3 regions of the Streptomyces sp. NBC_00654 genome follow, and region 2 is predicted to be linked to each of the others. Evidence: riboswitches for the same ligand, from Rfam matches in the RefSeq annotation. Region 2 holds a riboswitch; each other region holds the start of a gene.

Region 1 (9,827 bases), 2.1 Mb from region 2:
AGTATCTGAAAAATCACTCCTTGTGATCTGCTATCGCGTGCACCACGATGGCGTCAATAGGGCCATGGGGGATCATTCCTGGCCAGTTTCATCTACTGCGGGGTTGAACGATGCGCGAGTCGGTTCAAGCAGAGGTCATGATGAGCTTTCTCGTCTCCGAGGAGCTCTCTTTCCGAATTCCGGTGGAGCTCAGGTACGAGGTCGGTGATCCGTACGCGATCCGAATGACGTTCCACTTGCCTGGCGACGCCCCTGTGACCTGGGCGTTCGGCCGTGAGTTGCTGTTGGACGGTCTGAACAGTCCCAGTGGGGACGGTGATGTGCACATCGGGCCGACCGAGCCCGAAGGGCTGAGCGATGTGCACATCCGTTTGCAGGTCGGCGCGGACCGCGCGTTGTTCCGGGCCGGTACGGCGCCCCTCGTGGCGTTTCTCGACCGGACGGACAAGCTGGTGCCGCTGGGCCAGGAGCACACGCTGGGTGACTTCGACGGAAACCTCGAAGAGGCGCTCGGCCGGATCCTCGCCGAGGAGCAGAACGCCGGTTGAGACGGACAGGCCCCTTGCCGGTTCAGGAGAGCGGCGCGACGCCTGCCGAGGAGCGGCGCGGCGTCCGTGGGAGGAAGCGGGGTGGTTGTCGCCGGCGGAAGCGAGGTGTCGGTTGAAGCGCGGTTGAGTGCCGGTTGAGCGGGTGGTACGCCGGTCGTTCGCGGTCATGCCTTGCGACGACGGCCTCTCCCGGTCCGTACGGGTGCAGGAGCTCCGGCTTCCGCGCCGAGCCCTGTGCGGTCCGCGGAGACGACCAGAGCGGCGAGCACCGTGGTCACCGGTACCGAGGCGACCAGTCCGATCGATCCGACCAGCGTCCGGACGATCTCCTCAGCCACCAGCTCGCTGTTGGCGACCGATCCCACACTGCTCTGGGCGATGGTGAAGAGCAGCAGCAGCGGCAGTGCCGCGCCCGCGTAGGCGAGCACCAGGGTGTTGACGACCGAGGCGATGTGGTCCCTTCCGATACGGATCCCTGCCCGGTACAGCGCCCGCCAACCCATCCGCGGGTCCGCCTGGTGCAGTTCCCAGACGGCCGAGGTCTGGGTGACGGTCACATCGTCGAGCACGCCGAGCGAGCCGATGATGATCCCGGCCAGCAGCAGGCCGCTCATGTCGATGTCCGGGTACAGGCCGTGGATGAGGCCGGTGTTGTCGTCGGTGTTGCCCGTCAGGCTCGCCCAGTCGATGAAGAGCGAGCCGAGCAGCCCGATCAGCAGCAGTGAGATCAGTGTGCCGACGACCGCGACGGACGTACGTGCCGTCAGCCCGTGGCACATGTAGAGGGCTGCCAGCATGATGGCGCTGGCCCCGATCACCGCGACGACCAGGGGATTCGACCCCTGAAGGATCGCCGGCAGGATGAACAGGGTCAGTACGGCGAACGACACGGCGAGCGCCACCAGCGCCATCACCCCGCGCAGCCTGCCCACGACGACGACCGCGAGGGCGAAGATCCCGGCCAGCAGAGCCATCGGGACCGTCCGGTCCACATCGATGACCGAGTACTGGAGGTCGTGCGGCGCGTCGGGCGCGTACGCCACGACGACGTCCTGTCCCTCGCGCAGCTGCCGGGGAGCGTCGGGCTGGATCACCTCGACGAACTCACGGCCCTTGTCGTTGCCGGTGGTCACCTCGATCGTGGCCTTCTCGCACTGCCCCGACTGCTCGTTGACCGCTTCCCGCCCGGACGGAGTGGAGGTGCCCCCGGTCGGCGGCACCTGTGCGGCGTTGACGTCCTTGCAGTCGACCTTGTCGACCCGCACCACCGTGCCCTCCTGGGTCTGCCGGTCGAAGCCGACGCCGGTGCGCTCGTGCGCCGGGACGCCGCCGGGCCAGAAGACCACGAGACCGACGACGACCGCGGTGGCGAAGGGGATCAGCACGGCCGCGATGACCTTGCGCAGATGCTTGGAGACGGGCGCGGCGGGGCCGTGACTGTGCGAGTGGCCATGTGCGTGGCCCTGGGATGCGGGGTCGCTTTGGGGGGAAGTCACGGGGCGATCATCGCAAGAACGGGAGGGGGCCTCTGTTCAGCTCGCCAGGAAGGACGCTAGCGTGGTGGCACCTTTGCACACGCGGGAGCTCGGAGCACCGGGCTGAGAGGACGCTGATCTCCGTACATCTGTACGGGACATGCTGCGTCGACCGCCGAACCTGTTACCGGGTAATGCCGGCGTAGGGAGTAGGTCTCATGACCACATCGGACGCACGCACGCCTGCCTCGAAGCGGAATGACCAGGAAGCGCGGAATGTGCGCATCGGTCAGGACGCACCGAACGACGAGGCCGGGAAGTCCATCGGCTGGCACAAGGGATACGTCCAGGGCTCGCGCCCGGACCTCCGGGTGCCGGTCCGCCAGGTGCACCTCACCAACGGCAACGACGTGACGCTGTACGACACGTCGGGGCCGTACACCGATCCGTCCGTCGACACCGATGTCCGCCGCGGGCTCGCACCGCTGCGGGAGAACTGGATCATCGCCCGCGGTGACACCGAGGAGTACGCGGGCCGTCCGGCCCGCCCCGAGGACGACGGGCTCAAGCACACCTCGCCGCGTGGCGGGCTGCGCAACCTCGACGCCGTCTTCCCGGGCCGCCCGCGCCAGCCGCGCCGCAGCCGGGACGGACGGCCCGTCACCCAGCTCGCGTACGCCCGGCGGGGCGAGATCACTCCCGAGATGGAGTACGTCGCGATCCGGGAGAACGTCGAGCCCGAGGTCGTACGCCAGGAGATCGCCGCGGGCCGGGCGGTGCTGCCCGCCAACGTCAATCACCCGGAGATCGAGCCGATGATCATCGGCAAGCGGTTCCTGGTGAAGGTCAACGCCAACATCGGCAACTCGGCGGTCACCTCCTCCATCGAGGAGGAGGTGGACAAGATGACCTGGGCCACCCAGTGGGGCGCCGACACGGTCATGGATCTCTCCACCGGGCGCAACATCCACACCACCCGTGAGTGGGTGCTGCGCAACTCCCCGGTGCCGATCGGCACCGTCCCCCTCTACCAGGCCCTGGAAAAGGTCGACGGCCGGGCGGAGGAGCTGAGCTGGGAGATCTACAAGGACACCGTCATCGAACAGGCCGAGCAGGGTGTCGACTACATGACGGTGCACGCGGGCGTGCGTCTGCCGTACGTCCCGCTGACCGCACGCCGCAGGACCGGCATCGTCTCCCGGGGCGGATCGATCATGGCGGCCTGGTGTCTCGCGCACCACAAGGAGTCGTTCCTGTACGAGCGCTTCGAGGAGCTGTGCGAGATCCTCGCGGCGTACGACGTGACGTACTCGCTGGGGGACGGTCTGCGCCCCGGCTCGATCGCCGACGCCAACGACGAGGCGCAGTTCGCCGAACTGCGCACGCTGGGCGAGCTGAACACGATCGCCAAGCGGTTCGGTGTGCAGACGATGATCGAGGGGCCGGGCCATGTCCCGATGCACAGGATCAAGGAGAACATCGACCTCCAGCAGGAGATCTGCGAGGAGGCGCCGTTCTACACGCTCGGCCCGCTGACCACCGATGTCGCCCCGGCGTACGACCACATCACCTCCGGCATCGGTGCGGCGATGATCGCCTGGTGGGGCACGGCGATGCTCTGCTACGTCACGCCCAAGGAGCACCTGGGGCTGCCCAACCGGGACGATGTGAAGACCGGGGTGATCACCTACAAGATCGCCGCTCATGCGGCGGACCTCGCCAAGGGGCACCCGGGGGCGCAGGACTGGGACGACGCGCTGTCGGACGCGCGTTTCGAGTTCCGCTGGGAGGACCAGTTCAATCTGGCCCTCGACCCGGTCACGGCACGGGAGTTCCACGACGAGACGCTGCCCGCCGAGCCGGCCAAGACGGCGCACTTCTGCTCGATGTGCGGGCCGAAGTTCTGCTCGATGAAGATCTCGCAGGACATCCGGCGCGAGCACGGGGGCTCGCGGGCGGAGATCGAGGCGGGGATGGCGGAGAAGTCGAAGGAGTTCGCGGCGGCCGGGAACCGGGTCTATCTGCCGATCGCGGACTGACGGACGGCCGGGTCTCCGACGGCGTACGGAGGGCATGAACGGCGTTGTTCCGGGCGGGTCTCCCGCCGGGGACGGCGCCGTTCTCCGCGTGCGGAGAGCCGCAACGTTTGTCTTGTACGCGACATTTGAGCGGGTCAGTGGTCATCTGGCCCGGTTTTTCATGCAGGTTGAGCGACGGTATGGACACGGTAGTGCTGCAGCTGGATGTACGTTCCGCCGTGGGTCCACCAGAGCTTGACCGTTTCCTTATCTGTGCCTTACTTTCCGGCATGCCTGGCCGAAAAATGTGAGCCCTCGCACGGGGGCCCGGGGAGGGAATCACCATGAACTGGTACCTGGACGTACTCAAGAACTACGCAGGCTTCAGCGGTCGCGCACGCCGCAAGGAGTACTGGATGTTCGTACTCTTCAACTTCATCGCGGCCGTGATCCTGATGGCCATCGGTGCGGCGATAGACACGCAGGTCCCGTACTACATCTACATCGTCGCCGTCATCGTCCCGTCGCTCGCCGTCATCGTGCGCCGTCTGCACGACACCGGCCGCTCGGGCTGGTGGATCCTGATCTCGCTCGTCCCGCTGGTCGGCGGCATCATCCTGCTCGTCTTCCTGGCCACCGAGGGCAAGTACGAGGCGAACGAGTACGGCGCCAACCCGAAGCTGTCGCCGCAGGGCGTCTGATTCTCACCGCTCCGGTGCCGTTACGGGCCGGAGCACCGCACGGGCCGGGTGCAGCGCGAGCTGCCCCGGCCTTCGCCGTGTCCGAGGCGCCGTCCGAGGCGCCGTCCGAGGCGCGGGCGACCGCCCGTGCGCGCGGACTTCCGCGTGCAGGAGCGTTACTCCGGCTGGTGCTCGGGGCCGCCGAAGTCCGGACTGGTGAAATCCGGGCTGGTGAACGTGGGCCTCGGGCCCGCCGCGGGGCCGTCCTCCGGACCGGAGAAGTCCGGCCTGCTGTAGCCGATCCTGGGGATGCGGTTCGGGGAGCGGTGCGGGGTCCGCGCCGCAGGGCCGGCCGTGGGATCGGCCAGGGCGTCCCGCAGGAACGGCAGGATGCCGCGCTCCAGCAGGGCGTGGCGCCAGGCTTCCCGGGCCCGTGCGATCTCTTCCGGAAGCTCCTGTTCCTCGTTCTCGGCGGAGAGCGAGGTCGCCCCGTTGCGCAGGGCCGTGATCAGCAGCCCCACGGCAGCGACGAGGATGGCCGCCGCGGCGGCCGCCGCGAAGAACCAGCCGGCCGTGACCATCGTGCCGGCGAACGCGAGGGACGGGCTGACGGCCTTCAGCAGATAGCCGACCAGCAGGAAGATCGCGGCCGCCGTGCCCGCCAGGACCGGGGCCAGGACGGTGACGACCGCGCCTATGCCCGCGCCCGTACGCACGGTTCCGTCCGTCCCCGCGCCACCGAGGGCGTGGTCCTGGCCCTGCTCGTCGTCCGGGTCCAGGTCCGCGGCGCCGGTGGGCCTGCGCAGCTCACCGCGGGCGCGCACATAGTGGTCGTACTCGGTGGCGGCGGCCTCGGTGATCAGGTCCGTCGCGTTCAGCGCCATGGTGCGCAGCTGTTCCGTGTTGAGACGGTCCCCGACGCCGTCCAGATCCGGGCGTTCATGAGCATGGCGCAGTGCGTCGCCCAGGATCCGCTCGTACTCGGGTCGGTCCTCGGCCAGCAGGTGCGGAGCGCTATTCATGTGCATCCCCCGATGCTCCGTAGGGCCTGACTGCCGCGTGGACCGGGCGATCGGGCGGAAACGGAGGAGAGCCTGCTACTGATACGCCGATGGTAGAGCGCCCACGGCACGGGGTGACAGGGTGTTTCCGTAAATAGGCCCGGTGATCGGAGCGGTCAGGTCGATGATGCGTCTTCCCCGGCAGCCGTCAGTCATGCAGGGGGAGTTGGACCACCAAGAGCTTTCCGGCCATGGTCACTCCGCCGTCCATGGCGATGGCGAGCCCGTCCGCGTACACGTGCGGGCCGGTCACGAGCGGACCCGCGCCGTTCTCGCCGTCCTCCGAGCCGACCTCGCCGAGCAGATAGGGAATGGGGCTGTGACCATGGACGACGCGCTGTCCACCGTACGTCGACATCAGCTCCCGCACCGCCTGCGCACCGCCCTCGTCGCGGAAGGCGAACCGCTTGGTGAGCTTGCGGAAGAGGTCCCAGCACTCGTCGGCGTCGTTGCGCGTGAGAATGGCGTGGACCGTGTCGTTGACGTCCTCGATGGTGGACCCGTAGTCGAGGTAGGCCGTCGTGTCGGAGTGCATCAGCAGATGCCCGTCCTCCTCGACGACCGCGTCGAGCCGGGACATCCACTGGAGGTGGACGTCCTGGAGCCGCTCCATGTCGGTCTTCTGGCCGCCGTTGAGCAGCCAGGCCGCCTGGAAGGTGGCGGTGCCGGCCCCGGAGTTGACCGGGGTGTCGGCGAACCGCTTGGCGCCGATCAGCAGGAGCTCGTGGTTGCCCATCAGGGCCTTGCAGTAGCCGCCGGCGGCCGCGGCCTCGGCGGAGAGCCGCATGACGAGGTCGATGACGCCGATGCCGTCGGGCCCGCGGTCCGTGAAGTCGCCGAGGAACCACAGCCGGGCGTTGCCCGCGGTCCAGTTGCCGTCGGCGTCGACGAGACCCTGTTCGGCGAGGGCGGCCAGCAGCTCGTCCAGATAGCCGTGGACGTCCCCGACGACATACAGCGGGCCGCGCTCCGACTCCGTGGCGCTCCGCGGGGCCACGGCGGCCTGTACCTGGACGGTGTCACCGCGGTTGATGACGGGAAGGTCGCGCTCGGTGGGCGTGTAGCCCTCCGGCGGTTCCTGGCCCACCACGGCGTTGCCGGGGTGCGGTGGGTGCTGGGGCACGGGTGTCCGCGCGTACGGAGGTACGCGGAAGTCGCGCAACGTCGCCGTCCGCACCACGGGTTCCTGACCGGCCCCCTGAGTCATCGACCCCTCCACCACCGTCGCGCCGCCGTACACCTGACGGGCCGTGCCTGGTAGAGGTGGTCCGCGGTGTCGTGCGCCCATCATAGGAATGCGGATCGTGCTGTGTGACGCACCAGGGGTGGTGAATCCGGGCGCACTCACGGTTCACCCGCCGTTTGGTCCGAAATAATACGATCAGTCCCCGCTGGGAGATCGTGGCGCGCTGACCGTGGTGCGGGGCGGACGGCGTTGCGAGGAGGTCCGGACGATGAGCTCCGTCGGTATCACCTGCTCCACCGGACCGTCGTGCTCGACGCCTTCGATGGCGTCGATGAGGAGCTGGACGACCGCCGTGCCGATGCGGCGCGGCTTGAGCGAGAGTGTCGTGATGGGCGGTTCGGTGCTCGCGTACACCGTGGATTCGCTGCAGCAGACCAGCAGCAGGTCCTCCGGGACCCGCAGACCGTAGCGGCGGGCGGCCGCCAGCAGATCGGTCCCGTTGGGGTCGAAGAGCCCGTACACGGCGTCCGGCCGGTCCGGGCGGGCGAGGAGGCGGTCGGCGGCGACCGCGCCCGCGCAGGGGTCGTGGGCGGGGTAGGACTCGTAGACCGGGTCCTGACCCACCCGCTCGCACCAGTGGAGATACGCGGTGGTGGACAGCCGGGTGTACGTGTCGGTGGTGGTGCCGGTCAGCAGGCCGATGCGGCGCGCCCCGGCGGCGGCGAGATGGTCCAGGAGGTCGAGCACGGCGGCCCGGTGGTCGTTGTCGACCCAGGCGGTGACCGGAAGCGTGCCGGCCGGGCGGCCGTCCGAGACGACGGGTAAGCCCTGGCGTACGAGTTCGGTGACGACCGGGTCCTGGTCGGAGGGGTCAATGACGACGGTGCCGTCGAGCGCGACGTTCGACCAGACGTCGTGGCGGGAGGTGGCGGGGAGGATGACGAGGGCGTACCCGCGGTCGAGGGCCGCGGAGGTCGCGGCTCTGGCCATCTCCGCGAAGTAGGCGAATTCGGTGAAGGTGAAAGGTTCATTCCCGTACGTGGTCACGGTCAGGCCGATCAGGCCGGATCTGCCCGTACGGAGGGTTCGGGCCGCGGCGGACGGGCGGTAGCCCAGGCGCTCTGCGACCTCTCGGACATGGCGGCGGGTGGCGTCCGGGAGCCTGCCCTTGCCGTTGAGCGCGTCGGAGACGGTCGTGATCGAGACCCCGGCCGCGGCGGCCACATCACGGATCCCCGCTCGTCCCGGCCGGCCGTTGCGCCGGGGTGTCTCCGTCCGGCTCACCTGGTGCTTCCCTGCTGCTGTCATGGCGAGCCGATATTAGGGCTCCGGAGGGCGGTCGGTCCGGTCGCATATGCACGCGTTGACAGGCACGTTTCTGCATGGTCATCCGTAACCAAATACCTTGCAAATCAAGGGTGTTGGCCGCCTGGGCATAAGTGTGTCATGCGTGGACCGGTGTGAGCCTCATAAATGTTCGATGTTTCGAAGAGGTCTCAACTCACCTCTTCGGGGGACGCGCGCCACGGAGTGAGCCACCGGCGCGCGCCGGGACGGGAAACGCTCCCCCCAGGAAACGATTCCTCGCTCCGCCATTCGCAGGGGCGCCCCATCCTCATAAGGTGAGCAGTATTGATCCGTACTGATGGCCTAGGAGGACCTGCGGTGAGCGAGACGAGCCCCAAGCTGCGTGCTGCGCTGGACGGTGTTCCCGCCTATGTGCCGGGCAAGCCGGCCGCTGCGGACGGACCGGTCGCCTTCAAGCTGTCCTCCAACGAGAATCCGTACCCGCCGCTGCCCGGCGTGCTGGAGTCCACCCTCGCCGCGGCCGAGCGGTTCAACCGGTACCCGGACATGGCGTGCACCGGCCTGATGAACGAACTGGCGAACCGTTTCGGTGTGCCGCTCGCGCACCTGGCCACGGGCACGGGTTCGGTCGGTGTGGCGCAGCAGCTGCTCCAGGCCACCTCGGGCCCCGGCGACGAGGTCATCTACGCCTGGCGCTCGTTCGAGGCGTACCCGATCATCACGCAGGTCAGCGGGGCGACCTCGGTGAAGGTGCCGCTGACCGACGGTGAGGTGCACGACCTCGACGCGATGGCGGACGCGATCACCGACCGGACCCGGCTGATCTTCGTCTGCAACCCGAACAACCCGACCGGCACCGCCGTGCGCCGGGCCGAGCTGGAACGGTTCCTCGACCGGGTGCCGGGCGATGTGCTCGTGGTCCTCGACGAGGCGTACAAGGAGTTCGTCCGTGATGTCGAGGTGCCGGACGGCATCGAGATCTACCGGGACCGGCCCAATGTGGCGGTGCTGCGGACCTTCTCCAAGGCGTACGGCCTCGCGGGGCTCCGGGTCGGGTTCGCGGTGGCCCATGAGCCGGTGGCCGCCGCGCTGCGGAAGACGGCCGTCCCGTTCGGTGTCAGCCAGCTCGCGCAGGACGCCGCGGTCGCCTCGCTCCGGGCCGAGGACGAACTGCTGGGACGGGTCGGCACTCTGGTCGGCGAGCGCGCCAGGGTGTACGAGGGGCTGGTGGGGCAGGGGTGGACCGTTCCGGAGTCCCAGGCCAACTTCGTCTGGCTGCGGCTCGGTGAGCGCACGGTCGACTTCGCCGCGGCCTGTGAGCAGGCCGGTGTGGTCGTGCGCCCGTTCGCGGGCGAGGGGGTGCGCGTCACGGTCGGCGAGAGCGAGGCGAACGACCTGTTCCTGAAGGTCGCGGAGGAGTACCGCAGCCGGCTGTAGGCCCCGCCCCGCCGTGGCGTGGACGTGCCCCGGTCGCGGGAGCGGCCGTGACCCGGCGGTGAAACGGGCGATGTATGTGCCGGTGGCCCCGGACCTCGATCGGTGAGGTCCGGG
Region 2 (9,827 bases):
ACCCGCGCGGCCTCCTCCTGCCGGGGATCGAGCTGCGACCAGAGCCCGCCGACGGTCCGTACGACCACCGCGTAGTTGAAGAAGACATGGGCCAGCAGGATCGCCCACACGGTGGTGTCGAGCCGTACGCCCCACAGTTCGTCGAGGAAGCCGCCGCGCCCCAGCAACGCCAGGAACGCGGTGCCGACGACCACCGTCGGCAGCACGAACGGCACGGTGACGACCGCCCGCAGCAGTTGCTTTCCGGGGAAGTCCAAGCGGGCGAAGACATAGGCGCCGGGCAGGGCGATCAACAGGGTGAGCCCGGTCGAGGCGCACGCCTGCCAGGTGGTGAACCAGAGCACGTCCAGGATGTCCGGCCGGGCCAGTACCTCACCGATCCGGCCGAACTGCCAGCTGCCCCCGGACTTCAGGCCGCGGCCGACGATGGCGGCGACGGGGTGGGCGAAGAACAGCGCGAAGAACGCGACGGGTACGGCCATCAGGCCGAGCCGCACCGCGTTCCCGCGCCGGTCGCCACCGGGCCGCCCACCGCCGGACCGTCCACCGCCGCGGCGAGCGGCGGAGGCCCCGGCCCCTGCCGCCTCGCCTACTTCACGACGAGCGAGTGCCACGACTGGACCCACTGCTCACGGTTCTCGGCGATCTTCTCCGGAGCCACGGTGACGGGCTTGTCGATGGTCGCGCCGAACTTCGTGAAGAGCTCCGGCAGCTCCGCGTCCTCGGCGACCGGGTTCACGAACATGTTCAGGGGCATGTCCTCCTGGAACTTCTTGCTGATCAGGAAGTCCAGCAGCGCCTTGCCGCCCGCCTCGTTCTTCGCGCCGGTGAGCAGCCCGGCGAACTCGATCTGCCGGAAGCAGGTGCCGGTGGCGACCCCGGTCGGGGCCTCGGCCGGCTGCGGCTTCGCGTACAGCACCTCGACCGGCGGGCTGGAGGCGTAGGAGACGACGAGCGGCCGCTCCGCCTTGGCCTTCTTCCCGCCCGCGGAGCCGGAGAACTCCTCGTTGTACGCCTGCTCCCAGCCGTCGACGACCTTCACGCCGTTGCTCTTCAACTGCTTCCAGTAGTCCTGGTAGCCGTCCTCGCCCTTGTCGGCGATGGTGCCGAGGAGGAAGCCCAGACCGGGAGAGGAGGTCGCGGCGTTCTCGGTGACGAGCAGGTTCTTGTACGCGGGCTTCAGCAGGTCGTCGAAGGACTGCGGGGGCGCGAGCTTCTTGTCGGCGAAGTACTTCTTGTCGTAGTTGACGCAGACGTCACCGGTGTCGACCGGAGTGACCCGGTGCTTGTCGTCCAGCTGGGTGCCGGCCGCGACCCGGTCCAGGCCCTTGGCCTCGTACGCCGTGAACAGGCCGTTGTCGAGGGCGCGGGAGAGCAGGGTGTTGTCGACGCCGAAGAAGACATCGCCGCGCGGAGAGCCCTTGGTCAGGATCTCCTGGTTGAGCGCGGCCCCCGCGTCACCGCTCTTGAGCACCTCGACCGTGTAGCCGGTCTCCTCGGTGAACTCCTTCAGTACGGATTCCGAGGCGTTGAAGGAGTCATGGCTGACCAGGGTCACGGTCTTGGAGCCGGAGCCCTTGGTACCGCCCGCTCCCGGCGAGGTGTCGTCGGAACTGCCGCAGCCGGCCAGCACCGTGACGCCGAGCGCAGCGGCGAGGGCCGTCGCCGCGTACTTCTTGGTGGTGTTCATGTGATTCCTCCTGGAGTGACCAGGAAGAGACGCGGCCCTGCCCGCTCACGGCGAACCGCAAGCGGGCAGGGCGCAACAGCTTGAGTAATGACCGAACTTCCTACCCGGAATGACCCGGGCGAGGTTCAGAGGGTCTGCGGCCAACCTGTCCGGTGCCGCACTCTCAGCGCTGTGGCGCTCCCCTGTCGGAATATGAAGTTGAATTCGCACCCAGGCTACACGGGCGATTTCCGGCCTACCGCTCGGAGGCCGCCAGCTGACCGCAGGCCCCGTCGATCTCCTGACCCCGGGTGTCACGGACGGTGACGGGAACGCCGTGGGCCGCGATGGCCTCGACGAACGCCTTCTCGTCCTCGGGCCGCGAGGCGGTCCACTTCGACCCGGGCGTCGGGTTCAACGGGATCAGGTTGACGTGTACCCGCTTGCCCTTGAGGAGCCGTCCGAGCAGGTCACCCCGCCAGGCCTGGTCGTTGATGTCGCGGATCAGCGCGTACTCGATGGAGATACGGCGGCCGGACTTCTCCGCGTACTCCCACGCCGCGTCCAGTACCTCGCGGACCTTCCAACGGGTGTTCACCGGGACGAGGGTGTCACGCAGCTCGTCGTCCGGGGCGTGCAGCGAAACGGCCAGCCGGCACTTGAAGCCCTCGTCGGCGAAGCGCAGCATGGCCGGGACCAGTCCGACGGTGGAGACGGTGATCCCGCGCTGCGAGAGCCCCAGCCCGTCCGGCTCGGGGTCGGTCAGGCGCCGGATCGCGCCGACGACGCGCTTGTAGTTGGCCAGCGGCTCGCCCATACCCATGAAGACGATGTTGGAGAGCCGCGTGGGGCCGCCCGGAACATCGCCGTCGCGCAGGGCCCGCATGCCGTCCACGATCTGGTGCACGATCTCGGCGGTCGACAGATTGCGGTCGAGCCCGGCCTGCCCGGTGGCGCAGAACGGGCAGTTCATCCCGCAGCCGGCCTGCGAGGAGATGCACATCGTCACGCGCTCGGGATAGCGCATCAGGACGGACTCGACGAGCGTCCCGTCGTGCAGCTTCCAGAGGGTCTTGCGGGTGGTGTCGTCGTCGCAGCTGATGTGACGGACCACGGACATCAGGTCGGGGAACATCGCCTCGGCGAGCTTGTCCCGCGACGCGGCCGGGATGTTGGTCCACTCCGCCGGGTCGTGCGCGTACCGCGCGAAGTAGTGCTGCGAGAGCTGCTGGGCGCGGAACGGCTTCTCGCCGATCGCGGCGACCGCTTCCTTGCGCTCTGCGGGCGTGAGGTCGGCGAGGTGCCGCGGGGGCTTCTTGGCTCCGCGGGGCGCGACGAAAGTGAGTTCTCCGGGCTTAGGCATGGTTCATCCAGTGTCGCAGAAAGACGAGTGAGGGCCCGCCGCCCTGTGGACAACGGACCCTCACTCGCAAGAATTGCAGGTCAGACGTTATGTGAGCGGGTTCGGCTCAGCCGGATCCGACGAACAGCACCAGCAGCAGCCACACCACCGGAGCGGTCGGCAGCAGCGAGTCCAGCCGGTCCATGATGCCGCCGTGACCGGGCAGCAGGGTGCCCATGTCCTTGATCCCGAGATCCCGCTTGATCATGGACTCGCCCAGGTCACCGAGAGTGGCGCTGACGGCGACCGCGAAGCCCAGCAGCAGTCCCTGCCACCAGGAGCCGCCGTCGATCAGGAACTGCATGCACAGCGCGCCGCCGGCCATCGCGAAGGCGACCGCTCCGAGCAGGCCCTCGCGGGTCTTCCCGGGGCTGATGCGCGGTGCGAGCTTGTTCTTGCCGAAGCGCCAGCCCACCGCATAGGCACCGGTGTCGCTGACCACCGTGAGCAGCAGGAAGGTGAGCACCCGCTGCGGCCCGTCGTCCGCCGTCAGGAGCATCGCGACGAACGTGGCCAGGAACGGTACGTAGAACGCGGCGAAGACCCCGGCCGTGACGTCCTTGAGATACCCCTCCGGCGGCTGGGTCATCCGCCAGACCAGCACCGCGAGCGCGGTCAGCGCCATGGCGACCCAGGCGCCCTCCGCGCCCCGCGCGTAGCCGGCGACGACCATGGCGGCCCCGCCGACGGCGAGCGGCACGAGAGGGGCCTTGATGCCCTTGCGCTCCTCCAGGCGGGAGGTGAGCTCCCAGAGGCCGACGACCACGGCGACGACTATCACGCCGACGAAGACGGCCTGCACGATGAAGAGCGAGGCGACGATGACCGCGCCGAGCCCCACGCCGACCCCTATGGCGGCGCGCAGATCGCGCCCCGCACGCTTCTTCTGCGGCGGGGGCGGCATCGGGGTGGACATGGGCTCCTGCGGCTTCTCGTCACGGAACAGGGGGCCGCCGACGTGAGCGGCATCCCCGTCCCGGTCGTCGCGGTCGTCTGCGTCTCTACCTGCGTCGGGAACGTCCGGCACGTTGGGCATGGGCCGAGTCTGCTGGGCGTCATGCACATCGTAGGCAGGACCCGCCGGAGCAGCCCCCATCTCGGGCGTGCCCCAGTAACCGGCTCCCTGCGGCGCGCCCCAGGAAGAGTCGTTCATCAGACCTCGAGCAGCTCGGCTTCCTTGTGCTTGAGCAGCTCGTCCACCTGCGCGACGTACTTCGCGGTGGTGTCGTCGAGCTCCTTCTCCGCGCGGCGCACCTCGTCCTCGCCGGACTCCTTGTCCTTGACGAGCTTGTCGAGGGTCTCCTTGGCCTTGCGGCGGATGGAGCGGATCGAGATCTTGGAGTCCTCGGCCTTGGTCTTGGCGACCTTGATGTATTCCTTGCGGCGGTCCTGGGTGAGCTCGGGGAAGGTCACCCGGATGATGTTGCCGTCGTTGCTCGGGTTGACGCCGAGGTCGGAGTCGCGGATCGCCTGCTCGATGTTGCGCAGAGCGGTCTTGTCGAACGGCGTCACGACGGCCATCCGCGGCTCGGGAACCGAGAACGAGGCCAGCTGGTTGATCGGGGTCAGCGCGCCGTAGTAGTCGGCGACGATCTTGTTGAACATCGCCGGGTGCGCGCGGCCGGTACGGATCGCGGCGAAGTCCTCTTTCGCGACGACAACGGCCTTCTCCATCTTCTCCTCGGCCTCGAGGAGGATTTCTTCGATCACCACGTGCTCCTGCGTGTCTTGTGTGGGCCCGGCATCGTCATCGCCGGGCCCGGCGGGTCCTGCGTCGCGTCCTCACCTGCACGGTGTCCGACCGGCAGGCCGTTGTCCATCCTTGGGGCCGTCAGGCCCGGGTGCTCTCGTCACTCACGAGCGTGCCGATCTTCTCACCCTTGACGGCACGGGCGATATTGCCGGCGGCGGTCAGCTCGAAGACGAGGATCGGGAGCTGATTGTCACGGCACAGGGTGATGGCGGTGGCGTCGGCGATCTTCAGATCGCGGGCGAGCACCTCGCTGTACTCCAGCGCGTCGAACTTCACCGCGGCGGGGTTGGTCCTGGGGTCGGAGTCGTAGACCCCGTCCACCCCGTTCTTGCCCATCAGCAGCGCCTCGGCGTCGATCTCCAGGGCACGCTGGGCAGCTGTGGTGTCGGTGGAGAAGTACGGCATCCCCATGCCGGCGCCGAAGATGACGACGCGTCCCTTCTCCAGGTGCCGGACGGCACGGAGCGGGATGTACGGCTCGGCGACCTGGCCCATGGTGATGGCGGTCTGGACGCGCGAGTCGATGCCTTCCTTCTCCAGGAAGTCCTGGAGTGCCAGGCAGTTCATGACCGTGCCGAGCATGCCCATGTAGTCGGACCGGGCCCGGTCCATGCCGCGCTGCTGGAGCTCGGCACCACGGAAGAAGTTGCCGCCGCCGATGACGACCGCGATCTCCGCGCCGTCGCGCACGACGGCGGCGATCTCGCGGGCGATGGCGTGCACGACATCGGGGTCGACACCGAGGCCTCCGCCACCGGCGAATGCCTCGCCGGACAGCTTCAGCATGAAGCGTCCGGAAACCTTGCCGTCGTCGCGCTTGTGGTCACCCTGAGTGGCGTCCGCGCCCTTGTCCATGGAAATTCTCCTCGTGCACATACGAAGAAGGCCATTGCCGGTGGGTCTGGTGTCCCTCAGCGGCAATGGCCTCCTCGTCAGATCTGCGGTCGTCCGGCATGAGTGCGGCCGTCGACTGCACTAGACCCTATCGGGGTCCACCGTTGTTCGCGGACGGGCTCAGATGCCGACCTTGATGCGCGAGAAGCGCTTCAGGGTGACACCGGCCTCGTCCAGGACCTTCTGAACAGACTTCTTGGCGTCCAGCGCGTACGGCTGACCGAGGAGGGTGGCCTCCTTGAAGAAGCCGTTGACGCGACCCTCGACGATCTTCGGGAGCGCGGCCTCGGGCTTGCCCTCGGCGCGCGTGGTCTCCTCGGCGACGCGGCGCTCGGCCTCGACGATCTCGGCGGGGACGTCCTCGCGGGACAGGTACTTCGGGGCGAACGCGGCGATGTGCTGCGCGATGCCCTTGGCCAGCTCGGCGTCGGCCTTGTCCAGCTCGACCAGGACACCGATCTGCGGGGGCAGGTCGGGCATGGTGCGGTGCATGTACACGGAGACGAAGTCGCCGGTGAACTGCGCGAAGCGGTCCAGGACGATCTTCTCGCCGAGGTTGGCGTTGGCCTCGTCCACGTACGCCTGGACGGTCTTGCCGGGCTCGATCTCGGACGCCAGCAGCGCCGCGATGTCGGCCGGGGAGGTCGCGGCCACGTGGGCGGCGAGCGTGTTGGCGACGGCCTGGAACTTGTCACCCTTGGCGACGAAGTCCGTCTCGCACTTCAGCTCGAGCAGGACGCCGGACGTCTTGTCCTCGGAGATGAGGGAGACGACGGCACCGTTCTCGGCAGAGCGGCCCTCGCGCTTGGCGACGCCCTTCTGACCCTTGATACGGAGCGCCTCGACGGCCTTGTCGACGTTGCCATCGGCCTCGTCGAGCGCCTTCTTGCAGTCCATCATGCCGGCGCCGGTGAGCTCACGGAGCTTCTTGACGTCAGCGGCGGTGTAGTTCGCCATGAGTCTGTATTTCTCTCTCGAAGTCTGAAAGATCTACGGGTGAACGGCGGGGACGGTGCCCTGTGGCACCGGCCCCGCCGTCTTCAGCCGTGACGGGTGTCAGGCCTGCTCGGCGTCCGCGGCCGGAGCCTCGGCCTCGGCAGCGGGTGCCTCGGCGGCGGCGTCGGTCTGCTCGGCGTCCGCGACCTTCTCGGTCTCGGCGGAGGTCTGGACCTCGGCGGCGGCCGCGGTCTCGTCCTTCTTGTCGCCCTCGAGCAGGTCGCGCTCCCACTCGGCGAGCGGCTCGCCGGCGGCCTTCTCGCCCGGCTTCGAGTCACCGGTGGCGGCACCGGAACGGGCGATGAGGCCCTCGGCGACGGCGTCGGCGATCACACGGGTGAGCAGGGTGACGGAGCGGATCGCGTCGTCGTTGCCCGGAATCTTGTAGTCGACCTCGTCGGGGTCACAGTTGGTGTCGAGGATCGCGACGACCGGGATGTGGAGCTTGCGCGCCTCACCGACGGCGATGTGCTCCTTCTTGGTGTCGACGATCCAGACGGCGCTGGGCACCTTCTGCATCTCGCGGATACCACCGAGGGTCTTCTCCAGCTTGGCCTTCTCGCGCGAGAGGACCAGGAGCTCCTTCTTGGTGAGGCCGGAGGCGGCCACGTCCTCGAAGTCGATGAGCTCGAGCTCCTTCAGACGCTGAAGGCGCTTGTAGACGGTGGAGAAGTTGGTGAGCATGCCACCGAGCCAACGCTGGTTGACGTACGGCATGCCGACGCGCGTCGCCTGCTCGGCGATGGCCTCCTGCGCCTGCTTCTTGGTACCCACGAACATGATGGAGCCGCCGTGGGCGACGGTCTCCTTGACGAACTCGTAGGCGCGGTCGATGTACGACAGCGACTGGAGCAGGTCGATGATGTAGATGCCGTTGCGCTCGGTGAAGATGAAGCGCTTCATCTTCGGGTTCCAGCGACGGGTCTGGTGACCGAAGTGGACGCCGCTTTCCAGCAGCTCCCGCATCGTGACGACGGCCATGGCCGTACTCCTTGAGGTGCTCGGTTGTCGCGACCGCAGGATTGCGATCGCGCCTGACGCCCCTACGCGCCGTGCCACAAGGGACCGAGGAGCGCGGCCACCCCCGAAGAGAGGGAGGTGGCGGGGCGTGCGAAGTCGACCCGGTGACCCGGATCGCCACAAGAAGTGTACGGGACCCGCCGAGTGCCGGGTGACGGCGATGTCCACAACCGGCGGGCTGTCCACAGGAACGGTTCATGATCCCCCGGATCGGGCGTACCGGAGGATCGTTCCGTGCATGCGCACCACACCCGGACCTCCTCGCTCCAGCTCGCCCGCGTCCAGGCCTCCGCCCGTCCCGCGCGCCCGGCGGACTGCCGCACGGGCCGCACCGCCGGCCGTGCTCCTGCTGACCGCCCTGGCGGCCGCCGTGCCGGCGGTGCTGCTCGGACCGTCCTCGGGCCGGGCCTCGGCGGGGCCGGGACCGGGCGGGGTTGCGGCTCCCGCTCCCGCACGGGAGCCCGCTCCGGATCCCGTCCCGGATCCCGTTCCCGTTCCCGCTCCGGCCCCCGCTCCGGCCCCCGTTCCGGGAGACGAACGGGCCTGGCCACTGCCCGGCCGGCCCATGGTCGTACGCGGATGGGAGCCCCCCGCCGGCCCGTACGGGCGGGGCCATCGCGGCGTCGATCTCGCGGCGCCGCCCGGAGCCGGGGTCCGGGCCGCGGCCACCGGCCGGGTGACGTTCTCGGGGCGGGTGGCCGGACGCGGGGTGCTCACCATCGAGGTGGCGGGAAGCGGGGAGCCGCCGTTGCGCACCACGTACGAGCCGGTGCGGGCGCTGGTGGCCCGGGGTGAGGAGGTGATCGCGGGCCAGGCGGTCGCGGTGCTGGAGCAGGGGCCGTTCCACTGCCGTACGGGCTGTCTGCACTGGGGGCTGCGACGCGGGGACGTCTATCTGGATCCGCTGTCCCTGCTGCCGCCCCCGGCGCTGCGGCGGGGCCCTTCCCGGCTGCTGCCGGTCTTCGGCGTACCGCACCCGGACGGGCCCCGACCAGCTCGTTAGGGGCTGTCGTACGGGGCGGGGTCAGCCCCGTACGCCGCGCAGGATCATGGCGACGGCGGTGTCGGCGACGACGCCCGGCTCCTCCGCCACGCCCAGCTCGATACGGCGCACCGCCGCGTCCACCGAACCCTGCAGCAGCATCGCGGCAAGCCTCGGCTGGGTATGGCCGAGATCGCCCAGCGCCTCGACGATCATGGCGATCAGACCGCCGTGCGCGGCCCGGATCTTCTCGCGGGCCCCGGCGTCCAGCTCGCTCGCGGAGATCGCGACGACCGCGCGGTGGCGACGGTCCCCGACGAGATCGAGCTGCCGGCGCACATACGCCTCGATCTTCGCCTCGGGGGTCTCGGCGCGCTCCATGGCGTTCTCGACCTCGGCCGCCCAGACGGGGAAGTCGACGGCGCACAACTCCTCGACCACGGCCGCGCGGGAACGGAAGTACTCGTACACGGAGGACCGGGCGAGGCCCGTGCGTTCGGCGAGCGCGGGGAAGGTCAACGCCTCCGTACCGCCCTCGGACAGCAACGAGCGCGCGGCGTCCAGGAGGGCGCCGCGCTGCATGGTCCGGTGCTCGGCCACGGAGGCCGCTCGAATCCTGGGCACGCTTCCACTCTACGGCGGCACGTGTTCGGGGGAAGGGCGCGACCTCCCTCGGGATGGCCGACGGCGCACGCTCAGCGCCCGGCGTCGGCCAGTTTCGCCCGGAGCTGCAGCACGGACTTGGTGTGGATCTGACTGACCCGGCTCTCGGTGACCCCGAGGACATTGCCGATCTCGGCGAGCGTGAGGCCCTCGTAGTAGTAGAGGGTGACAACGGTCTTCTCCCGGTCGGGGAGCGTGTTGATGGCACGTGCGAGCAGCCGTCTGAGCTCACGGTCCTCGGCGACTTCCACCGGGTTGTCGGCGGCGGTGTCCTCCAGTGTGTCCATCAGGCTCAGCCGGTCGCCACCCTCGCCGCCGACATGCAGCAGCTCCTCCAGGGCCACCACGTTCGCCAGCGACAACTGGCTGAAAACCGCGTGGAGTTCCTCCAGGGCGATGCCCATCTCCGAGGCGACCTCCGCCTCCGACGGGGTGCGGCGCAGCCGGG
Region 3 (9,827 bases), on a different contig from region 2:
CGCTGCTCGGCCGTCTTCTGGGTCTGGCCCAGCAGGGAGGGGACCCGGGTGAACTGCCCGGAGTTGATGTACCAGACACCCGTGCCGATCCCCAGCACCAGCACCAGAGCGGTGAGGGCCGCGTACAGCCGACGGCGCGGGCCCCCGAACGGTCCGCGCCGCCGGGTCCGGGCCGGCTCCGGCGGACCGGCCGGTGGCATCTCCAGCCGGCTCGTGTGGTGGGCGGTGCCCTGGTCCACGGGCAGGACCCGCGGGATCACGCTCGTACGGTCCTCACCGCCGTCGTGGTCCGTGGTCAGCGCCTGCGGCGGTACCGCGTCCAGCTCCTCGTCGGTGAGCCCGGCACGGGCCTCCCGGGCCTCGGCGAGCAGCACCACCGCGTCGTGCGGGCGGATCCCGGCGTTCCGGGCGGTGGCGCTCGCCACCAGGCTGTCCAGCGCGACCGGAAGGCCGGGAACCACGGCCGAGGGGGCCGGGACGTCCTCGTTGAGGTGCTGGTAGATGACCTGGGCCGCGGTATCGCCGGTGTGCGGTTTGCCGCCGGTCAGCATCTCGTACAGCACGACCCCGCAGGCGTACACATCGGCGCGGGTGTCCGCCGTACCGTGCTCGATCTGCTCGGGGGCGAGGTAGGACACGGTCCCCAGGAGCGAGCCGGTGCTGTCGGTGACGGTGCCCACGGCGCGTACGAGACCGAAGTCGGCGACCTTCACCCGGCCGTCGTCCCCGATCAGGACGTTCTCCGGCTTCATGTCGCGGTGGACGAAGCCCGCCCGGTGCGCCGCGCCGAGCGCGGCCAGGACCGGTTCCAGGATGTCCAGCGCGGCGCGGGGCTGGAGGGCACCGCGCTCGCGCAGGACGTCGCGCAGGGTGCACCCCGCGACGTACTCCATCGCGAGATAGACGTACGCCCCCTGTGCCCCCTGGTCGAAGACCGCGACGACATTGGGGTGCGCGAGCCGGGCCACCGACTTCGCCTCGCGGATGAAGCGCTCGACGAAGGAGACGTCGGTCGCGAGCGCCGGGTGCATCACCTTGAGGGCGAGCACCCGGTCGAGGCGGGTGTCCACGGCCCGGTAGACCGTGGCCATGCCGCCGACGGCGATGCGCGCCTCGACGCGATACCGGCCGTCGAGCAGCTGCCCGACGAGAGGGTCCTGGAGGGTCGTATCCACCTGATGAGTCTACGAGTCACCACGGACGGGCCGGACGGGCCGGGGCGGTCCCGGGGCCGTACTGCAGCCGATCCGTGACAGGGACACGCACACGGTGAAGGGGCTGGGCGCGCGCCCGGACCACGCGCCACGAGGCGTCAGAACGCCGGGCGCTCCGGGTCCAGCACCGCCCGCCCCGCCACGGGCGACGAGGCCTCGGCGAAGTGGCGGCGCGGGATACGGCCCGCCCGGTGGGCCAGCCGTCCGCCGTCCACCGCGTGCCGCATCGCCGCCGCCATCAGCTCGGGCTCCTGCGCCCGGGTCACGGCGGAGGCCAGCATCACCGCCGCGCACCCCAGCTCCATCGCCTGTGCGGCGTCCGAGGCGGTCCCGGCCCCGGCGTCCAGGATCACCGGCACCCCGGCCCGTTCGACGATCAGCTGGAAGTTGTGCGGATTGCGGATACCGAGGCCGGAGCCGATGGGGGAGCCGAGCGGCATGACCGCCGCGCACCCCACGTCCTCCAGCTTCCGGGCCAGCACGGGGTCGTCGTTGGTGTACGGCAGGACCGTGAACCCGTCGTCGACCAGGGTCTCGGCCGCGTCCAGCAGCTCGATCGGGTCGGGCAGCAGCGTCCGTTCGTCGGCCACCACCTCCAGCTTGACCCAGTCGGTGCCGAGCGCCTCCCGGGCCAGCCGGGCGGTCAGTACGGCCTCGCCCGCGGTGAAGCAGCCCGCTGTGTTCGGCAGGACCCTGATCGCGAGCCGCTCCAGGACGGAGAGCACCGAGCCCTGGACGGTCGGGTCGAGACGGCGCATCGCGACGGTGGTCAGCTCGGTGCCGGAGGCGGCCAGGGAGCGTTCGAGCACGTCGAGGCTCGGGGCCCCGCCGGTGCCCATGATCAGCCGGGAGGTGAAGGGAGTGCCACCGAGGGTGAAGAGATCGTCGGACACGGTCAGCCCCCCTGCACGGCGGTCAGGACCTCGACCCGGTCGCCGTCGCCGAGCGTGGTGGCGGACCACCGGCCGCGGGGGACGACGCTCTCGTTGACGGCGGCGGCCACTCCGGAGTGCGCTGAGGTCAGCGTCGCGACGAGGGCGTCCAGCGCGGTGCCCGCGGGCAGGGCGCGTTCCTCGCCGTTCACGGAGACCGAGACGGACGCCGCGCCGGGGACCGGACGGGCAGCAGGGGCCGGAACGGGGGACGGGGCCGTGAAGGGCACGGCGGCGGGGGTGGGTACGGGGGCGGGCGCGGAGGCGCGGGCCGGGTCGGGCCGGGTCATGCGGGCTGCTCCTGGGGCACGGGGGCGGCGGCGGGTACGGGGGCGGCGGCGGGCGCGAAACGGCCCGGCGCGAAGGGGCGGGCCACCTCGGGCAGCTCGCCGGAGATCAGCACCTCCGCCATCGCGTCACCCGTGACGGGGGTCAGCAGCACCCCGTTGCGGTGGTGGCCGGTGGCGAGGAGGAGACCGGGCAGGGCGGTGGGGCCGAGCAGCGGGGCGTTGTCGGGGGAGGCGGGGCGCAGGCCCGCCCGGGTCTCGGTGAGGGGCAGTTCGGTGATGCCGGGCACCAGCTCGTGCGCGTCGCGCAGCAGCTCGTACACCCCGCCGGCCGTGACGGTGGTGTCCCAGCCCAGCTCCTCGCTGGTGGCTCCGACGACCAGCTCACCGTTCTCGCGCGGGACGAGATAGAGGTGGCTGCCGCGGACCACGGCGCGCACGGTCCGGCTCAGGAAGGGGGCGTACGCGGGCGGCACGGTCAGCCGCAGCACCTGGCCCTTGACCGGGCGTACCGGCGGTACGACCTCGTCCGGCAGCCCGGCGAGCCGCCCGCTGAGACTGCCCGCGGCGAGCACCACCTGGTCGGCGGCGAGCTCCGTGCCGTCGGCGAGCACGGCACCGGCGGCCCGGCCGCCCGAGACCGTGAGCCGCTCGGCCCGGTCCCGGCGAAGGACCACCCCGGCCCGCTCGCAGGCGGTCAGGAGCGCGGCGGCCAGCCGACGGGGGTCCACCTGATGGTCGCCGTCGACCCGCAGTCCGCCGCGCACCCCGGGCGCCAGCATCGGCTCCAGCCGACGGCACTCCCGGCCGCTGAGCCACTCGGACTCCAGCCCCGAACGCTGTTGCAGGGCGTGCAGTTCGCGCAGATGGGCGCGGTCGTCGGAGTCCAGCGCGACGGCGAGCGTGCCGCAGGCGCGAAAACCGATGTCCTGTCCGCTCGCCGCGGTCAGCTCCTCGGCGAACGCCGGATAGCGGGCCGCGGAGGCGACATTGAGACCGAGCAGCAACTGCTCGCCGTAGTGGAGTTCGGTGACGGCGGCCAGCATTCCGGCCGCGACCCGCGCGGCCCCGCCACCGGGGCCGGGGTCGGCGACCGTGGTCCGCAGCCCGCGCTGCGCCGCCCGCCAGGCGGTCACCAGACCGATGATTCCGCCCCCGATGACGAGGACGTCGGATCCGCTTCCGTCATGAGAAGAACGCATGGGCGTCCAGCCCCTCCCTTCGCCGGCATGACCCGGATCAGGTTCGTACGGTCGGAGGCCGTCCAGCCTCCCTCTCAGCCCGGTACGCCCGGACTCCCGCGAGTGTTTTCCGTCTGCCACCCTAAACCCCGTCGCCCGGGGAGGCGCTCCCTCCGGCCGGGCGAAGCGGGGCACGGGGGAAGGGGTACCGGGAGGGCGGCGGGACGAGCGCGGTGGGGGAACCCGCTTCCTGACGGTGCGTCAGGTGTTTATGGTGGACAGGTGAGCGAGCAGACGGAACAGCAGGCAGCACGGCAGCGGACGCGCCGCGTCGTGATCGTCGGAGCGGGCATGGCGGGCGTACAGACCGCCGTGGCCCTGCGTGAACGGGGCTTCACCGGACCGGTGACCCTGATCGGCGCCGAACCGCACCAGCCCTACGACCGGCCACCGCTGTCCAAGGCGGTCCTGCTCGGCAAGGCGGAGGACTCCGCGTTCGACATCGACTTCGAGGCGCTGGACATCACCCTGCGCCTGGGCGTGGACGTGAGCGCCCTGCGCTCCGGCGCACATGAACTGGACACACCGGACGGTCCCGTTCCGTACGACGTCCTGGTCATCGCCACCGGCGCCGAACCCGTACTGCTGCCCGGATCCGAGGGGGTGCCCGGGGTCCATCTGCTGCGCACCCTCGACGACGCCGCCCGGCTGCGCCCCGTTCTGGAACGGCGGCGCGACGTGGTGGTCGTGGGGGCGGGCTGGATCGGCGCCGAGTTCGCCACCGCGGCCCGCGCCGCGGGCTGCGCGGTCACCGTCGTCGAGGCCGCCGAACGCCCGCTCGCCGGTGCCCTGCCCGCGGAGGTCGCCGCTCCGATGGCCGACTGGTACGCCGAGAGCGGAGCCGAACTCCTGACCGGCGCCCGGGTCGCCCGCGTCGAGGAGGGCACCGTGGTCCTCGCGGACGGCCGGGTGCTCCCGGCCGGTGCGGTGGTCGTCGGGATCGGCGCCCGGCCCGCCACCGGCTGGCTGACCGGCTCCGGCATCGCGCTCGGCCCGGACGGCTCCGTCACCGCCGACAGCGCGCTGCGCACCTCGCTGCCCGATGTGTACGCGGTCGGTGACTGCGCCTCCTTCCCCTCCGCCCGCTACGGCGAACGCCTGCTGGTCCACCACTGGGACAACGCCCTCCAGGGCCCCCGGACCGTCGCCGCGGACATCGCCGCCCTCGACGGGGACGGGCGGCCCGGGGCGTACGACCCCGTGCCGTACTTCTGGTCCGAGCAGTTCGGCCGCTTCGTGCAGTACGCGGGCCACCACGCGCGGGCCGACACCCTGCTGTGGCGCGGCGACCCCGCCGACCCCGCCTGGTCGGTGTGCTGGCTGCGCGGCGGCGCGCTGACCGCCGTCCTGGCCGTCGGCCGGCCGCGCGATCTGGCGCAGGGGCGCAAGCTCATCGAGTCGGGGGCGCCCATCGACCCGGCACGGGCCGCGGACCCCTCCGTACCGCTGAAGTCGACGGCCCTGTGACGGCACGGGCCCACCCCCGTACGGTCGGCCCGGCTTCCGACTGTCGGTCCCAGATGGCACGCTTGTCCTCGTGACCGAGATTGACGCAAAGATCGATGCTCTAGTCCCTGCCTGGCTCCACCTTCCCGACATCGCGGAAATGCTCGATATCGAGGTGACGCGGGTGCGGCAGCTGGTCAAGGAAGGCCAGCTCATCGCCGTACGCCGTGGTGAGAACCGGACGCTCCAGGTGCCTGCCGCCTTCATCGACGGCGACAAGGTGGTCAAGGGCCTCTCGGGGACCCTGACGCTCCTGAGGGACGACGGCTACTCCGACGAAGAGATGCTGGACTGGCTCTTCACTCCCGACCCGACCCTGCCCGGCACCCCCGCGCAGGCCCTGAGCGAGAATCGCGGGACGGAGGTGAAGCGCCGCGCCCAGGCGCTCGCCGTCTGACCGAGACAACCGCACGCGGCGTACGGGCCGTGCCGCACGGCCCGTACACCGCGGTAACCCCGGGGGATTCCGCCATGCCCACGCCTCGCGAGCTGCTGTCCGACGCCCGGCTGTACCTCTGCACGGACGCCCGCAGGCGACAGGGTGACCTTCCCGCGTTCCTCGACGCCGTGCTCTCCGGCGGCGTCGACATCGTCCAACTGCGGGAAAAGGGCATGGAGGCGGCCGAGGAGCTGGAACACCTCGAAGTGTTCGCCGACGCCTGCCGGCGCCACGGCAGACTCCTCGCCGTGAACGACCGCGCCGATGTCGCCCACGCCATCGGCGCGGATGTGCTGCACCTGGGCCAGGGTGACCTGCCGGTGCCGGCCGCCCGCGCGATCATCGGCCGGGACGTGGTGATCGGCCGCTCCACGCACGCCGAATCCGAGGTCGACGCGGCCGTCGCCGCGCCGGGCGTGGACTACTTCTGCACCGGCCCCTGCTGGCCCACCCCGACCAAGCCCGGCCGGTACGCCCCCGGGCTCGGCCTCGTCCGCTACGCCGCCTCGCTCCGGCAGCCGCGTCCCTGGTTCGCCATCGGCGGCATCGACGCGGGCAATCTGGACGAGGTGCTGGAGGCGGGCGCCCGCCGGGTCGTCGTCGTCCGGGCGATCACCGAGGCGGACGATCCCGCCGGGGCCGCCGCCGCGCTCGCGCGGCGCGTCAGGGCGCACGCGGTCTGAGGGCCGAGGGTGGTCATGGGGGCGCTTCCGGGCGGCTTCGCGCCGTCCGGGTGCCCCTGGGCGGCGGTGTCCGAAGGGTGGACAACAATCAGGCCAATCCAGACAAAAAGTGAGGGCCTGGTTGGGGGACCGCCCCGCCCTGGTTAACCTCCCAGTATGGCCCTTGGCACACCTTCCACCAGGACAGACCGTGCGCGCACCGTGCGGGACCTGCTCGCGACCGGCAAAACCTCGTATTCCTTCGAATTCTGGGCGCCCAAGACCGAGAAGGGCGAGCGGAACCTCTGGAATGCGCTGCGGCGGGTCGAGGCGGTGCGCCCGAGCTTCGTGTCGGTGACGTACGGCGCCGGAGGCTCCACGCGTGCCGGGACGGTCAAGGCGACCCAGCAGATCGCCGCCGACTCCACGCTCACCCCGGTCGCCCACCTCACCGCGGTCAACCACTCCGTCGCGGAACTGCGCAACATGATCGGGCAGTACGCCGACGCGGGGATCCGGAACATCCTCGCGGTGCGGGGCGACCCGCCCGGCGACCCGATGGGCGAGTGGATCGAGCACCCGCAGGGCGTGCGGTACGCCGCCGACCTCGTCCGGCTCATCAAGGAGTCCGGCGACTTCTGTGTGGGCGTCGCCGCATTTCCCGAAATGCACCCGCGGTCGACCGACTGGGAGACCGACATCGGGTATTTCGTGGACAAGTGCCGCGCCGGTGCCGATTATGCGATCACTCAGATGTTCTTCAATCCGGATGACTATCTCCGTATGCGTGACCGCGTGGTTGCGGCGGGTTGCGGAACCCCCGTCATTCCCGAGGTCATGCCGCTCACCAGCGTGAAACAGCTCGAAAGGTTTGCGCAGCTCAGCAACGCGACCCTCCCCGCGTCGTTGAAAGAGCGCATCCTCGCCGTCAAGGACGAGCCGGCCGCTGTACGCTCCATTGGCATCGAGTTCGCAACGGAGTTCTGCGCGAAGCTGCAGTCCGAAGGTGTGCCCGGACTTCACTTCATCACGCTCAACAACTCGACGGCAACGCTCGAAATCTACGAGAATCTCGGACTGCACAAGCAGTCGTGACCGGCCGTACCCGCCACCAACCGGGGCGGTGGCCGTAGGAGGGGGCGGGCGTGGGCTGGACGGTCCTCTACATCGCATTCGGCTTTGTGGCGTTGTGGCTGCTGGGCGAGGTGCTGCTGCAGTACAAGGCACGGCTGCGCTGGAGGCTCCTCGCCTTCGGCGGGTTCCTCGGCGTGGTGATCGGCGTGCTGATTCCCTCCGTGCTGGTCATCGTCGTCGGGGCGATCGCCTTCGCCACCGGCCAGACCTATGTGACGCTCTCCTTCCGGCGGGGCTTCTCGACCGGCTGGGCCATCGGGGGCAGCCCGGGTGAGAGCCGGCGCCGACGGGGCGGCAGCGGGCGGGCGGCCACCAAGGAGCCCACCCTGGAGGTCTCGGACCTGGAGTTCGAGCAGTCGCTCCAGGAGACCGCCGCGGCACCGGTCGCATCGGTCTACGAGCCGCAGCCGATGCCCGACGACACCGGGCAGTACGGCGTCTACACCCGCGACACGCAGTCCGCCGGAGCCAACGGCCCCGGCGGCGACCCCGGATTCGGCGGCGCCCCCGCTTTCGGCGGCGACCCCGCTTTCGGCTCCGGCCGCCCGGAGCAGCCCGGGACCGGAGCGCAGCCGCAGTACGGCGACTACGGCAGCCCGGCCCAGGACACCTACGCGGGGCAGTACGACTACGGCACGGGCCGGCAGAGCTACGCGGCCTACTCCGACCCGTACATCGGCACCGGCACCGGCACCACCGACGGACCGGCGCCCTACGCCCCGTACGACAGCTACGGCAACGGCTTCGACGGCTACGGGGGCCAGCAGCAGTTCGCCGACCCGTACGCCCAGCAGTACGGCGCGGACACCCCGCCCGGGGGCGTCTGGGTCCCGCAGCAGCGTGACACCGAGCAGTACCCGCCGATGCCCCAGGAGCAGCCGGTGCAGCCCGCCCCGTACGGCAACGGCTACGACACCGGCCAGAACGAGCAGCACCGCTACTGAGCGCCCGTACCGCGGCTGAGCGCTCGTAACGCCGCTGAGCAGGGGGACAGCCCGCGAAGGGCTGTCCCCGGACCCCACCCGTCCCCGCGCTCAGCGCGAGCCGCGGAAGTCGTCGCCCTCCACGATGAGTCCGGCGACCAGCGTTCCCGACATCCCGGCGTGCGCGAGGCCGCCGCCCGGGTGTGACCAGCCGCCCGCCAGATACAGGCCCGGCAGCCGGGTGAGGTTCGCCGGATGCAGATACGCGCCGCCCGCCCCGGCCAGCGCGGGCGCGGGCACCGCACCGCCCTCGGCGCCCGTCTCGGCGGCGGTCTCGGCCGGGGTCCGCACCTCGGTGTGCAGGATCCGCTCCCGCAGCCCGGGAACGGCCGCGGCGGCCAGCGAGACCAGCGTGCCGGCGTACCGATCGCGCAGCTCCGCGTCCGTCCAGTCGACCGGCCCCTGCGGGGCCACCGTGGCGGTCAGCGTCACCGCCTCATGGGCCTCGTCCGGGCGGGTCGAGGGATCGTCGGGCCGCAGCACCGTCACCGTGGGGATCTCGGCGACCCCGCCCCCGAACACCGCGGCCGACTCCGCGGCCCCGTCCGCCGGATGCACCACCGTACGGTGCACGGCACCGGCCTCCCGGGCGCCGCGCAGGGACAGCAGCACCACGAACCGGCCGGGCGCGTCACCCGTACCCGGGCGCGGCCGCAGCGCCATGTCCCCGTCCGTCCACGGCTCCTGACCCGGCACCAGGCCGGGGCGCGGCTGGACGCCGAGCACCACCCGGTCGGCCTCCACCGCCTGACCGCCCGCCAGTTCCACACCCGCGGCCCGGCCGTCCTTCTCGACGATCCGGACCACCTCGGCGCCGAAGACGAACTCCACCCGGCGGGCCAGGCACCGCTCGTACACCGCACGGGCGAGCTCCCGCATCCCTCCGGCGACGTACCAGCTGCCGAAGGTCTCCTCCATGTACGGCAGGAGCGCGGCGGCGGCCGGGGCGCGGCGCGGATCGAGGCCGTACGCCAGGGCGTACCCGTCGAGCAGGGCGGCCAGCCGGGGGTCCGCCAGCTCCCAGGCGCCGATCTCCGAGACCGTTCCCGCCTGCCGGGCGCCGCGCAGCAGCCGGCGCTGCCGGACCGCGGGGTAGGGATCGCTGCCGAGCGCCTGCCGGCCGGTGGTCAGCGGCTCCTCCAGCAACGGCCGCCGCGACCGGTCCCAGGCGTCCCGCGCCCGGTCCAGGAAACCGCTCCACCGGGCGCCCGAGCCCGCCCCGAGCGCTCCGTCCAGCGCGGCGGCCACCTGGGACCGGGAGGCGTTGGGCAGGGAGACCGCGGTGCCGTCCGCGAAGAGATGGCGGCTCGCCGGGTCGACCTGGCACAGCGTGACGCTCTGCTCCAGGGACTCCTTGCCGGTCTTCACGAACAGGTCCCGCTGGACCGCGGGAAGATGCAGCAGCCCCGGTCCCGTATCGAAGACGAAG

The links. Region 2 has a riboswitch for thiamine pyrophosphate ahead of OHA98_RS09900 (thiamine ABC transporter substrate binding subunit). Riboswitches for the same ligand answer to the same signal wherever they lie in the genome.
Region 1: another riboswitch for thiamine pyrophosphate. It lies ahead of thiC (phosphomethylpyrimidine synthase ThiC); the one in region 2 lies ahead of OHA98_RS09900 (thiamine ABC transporter substrate binding subunit).
Region 3: another riboswitch for thiamine pyrophosphate. It lies ahead of thiO (glycine oxidase ThiO); the one in region 2 lies ahead of OHA98_RS09900 (thiamine ABC transporter substrate binding subunit).

The regions. Positions count from the first base shown of each region.
Region 1 covers NZ_JAPEOB010000001.1:154,387-164,213, reverse strand. Annotated here, with positions in the region: gene OHA98_RS00740 (helix-turn-helix domain-containing protein) at 1-9, shown strand, start outside; gene OHA98_RS00735 (SsgA family sporulation/cell division regulator) at 111-548, shown strand; gene OHA98_RS00730 (YibE/F family protein) at 713-2,044, opposite strand; TPP riboswitch at 2,116-2,249, shown strand; gene thiC (phosphomethylpyrimidine synthase ThiC) at 2,242-4,062, shown strand; gene OHA98_RS00720 (DUF805 domain-containing protein) at 4,386-4,742, shown strand; gene OHA98_RS00715 (hypothetical protein) at 4,898-5,749, opposite strand; gene OHA98_RS00710 (metallophosphoesterase) at 5,931-6,989, opposite strand; gene OHA98_RS00705 (LacI family DNA-binding transcriptional regulator) at 7,164-8,276, opposite strand; gene hisC (histidinol-phosphate transaminase) at 8,634-9,713, shown strand.
Region 2 covers NZ_JAPEOB010000001.1:2,258,651-2,268,477, reverse strand. Annotated here, with positions in the region: gene OHA98_RS09905 (iron ABC transporter permease) at 1-482, opposite strand, end outside; gene OHA98_RS09900 (thiamine ABC transporter substrate binding subunit) at 590-1,690, opposite strand; TPP riboswitch at 1,770-1,884, opposite strand; gene rlmN (23S rRNA (adenine(2503)-C(2))-methyltransferase RlmN) at 1,926-3,032, opposite strand; gene OHA98_RS09890 (phosphatidate cytidylyltransferase) at 3,139-4,224, opposite strand; gene frr (ribosome recycling factor) at 4,224-4,781, opposite strand; gene pyrH (UMP kinase) at 4,903-5,679, opposite strand; gene tsf (translation elongation factor Ts) at 5,839-6,675, opposite strand; gene rpsB (30S ribosomal protein S2) at 6,775-7,695, opposite strand; gene OHA98_RS09865 (M23 family metallopeptidase) at 7,973-8,737, shown strand; gene OHA98_RS09860 (TetR/AcrR family transcriptional regulator) at 8,759-9,316, opposite strand; gene whiG (RNA polymerase sigma factor WhiG) at 9,412-9,827, opposite strand, start outside.
Region 3 covers NZ_JAPEOB010000002.1:2,071,766-2,081,592, reverse strand. Annotated here, with positions in the region: gene pknB (Stk1 family PASTA domain-containing Ser/Thr kinase) at 1-1,175, opposite strand, end outside; gene OHA98_RS29515 (thiazole synthase) at 1,313-2,107, opposite strand; gene thiS (sulfur carrier protein ThiS) at 2,110-2,298, opposite strand; gene thiO (glycine oxidase ThiO) at 2,433-3,635, opposite strand; TPP riboswitch at 3,633-3,745, opposite strand; gene OHA98_RS29500 (NAD(P)/FAD-dependent oxidoreductase) at 3,897-5,141, shown strand; gene OHA98_RS29495 (Rv2175c family DNA-binding protein) at 5,212-5,577, shown strand; gene thiE (thiamine phosphate synthase) at 5,652-6,302, shown strand; gene metF (methylenetetrahydrofolate reductase [NAD(P)H]) at 6,459-7,376, shown strand; gene OHA98_RS29480 (hypothetical protein) at 7,427-8,359, shown strand; gene OHA98_RS29475 (NAD(P)/FAD-dependent oxidoreductase) at 8,450-9,827, opposite strand, start outside.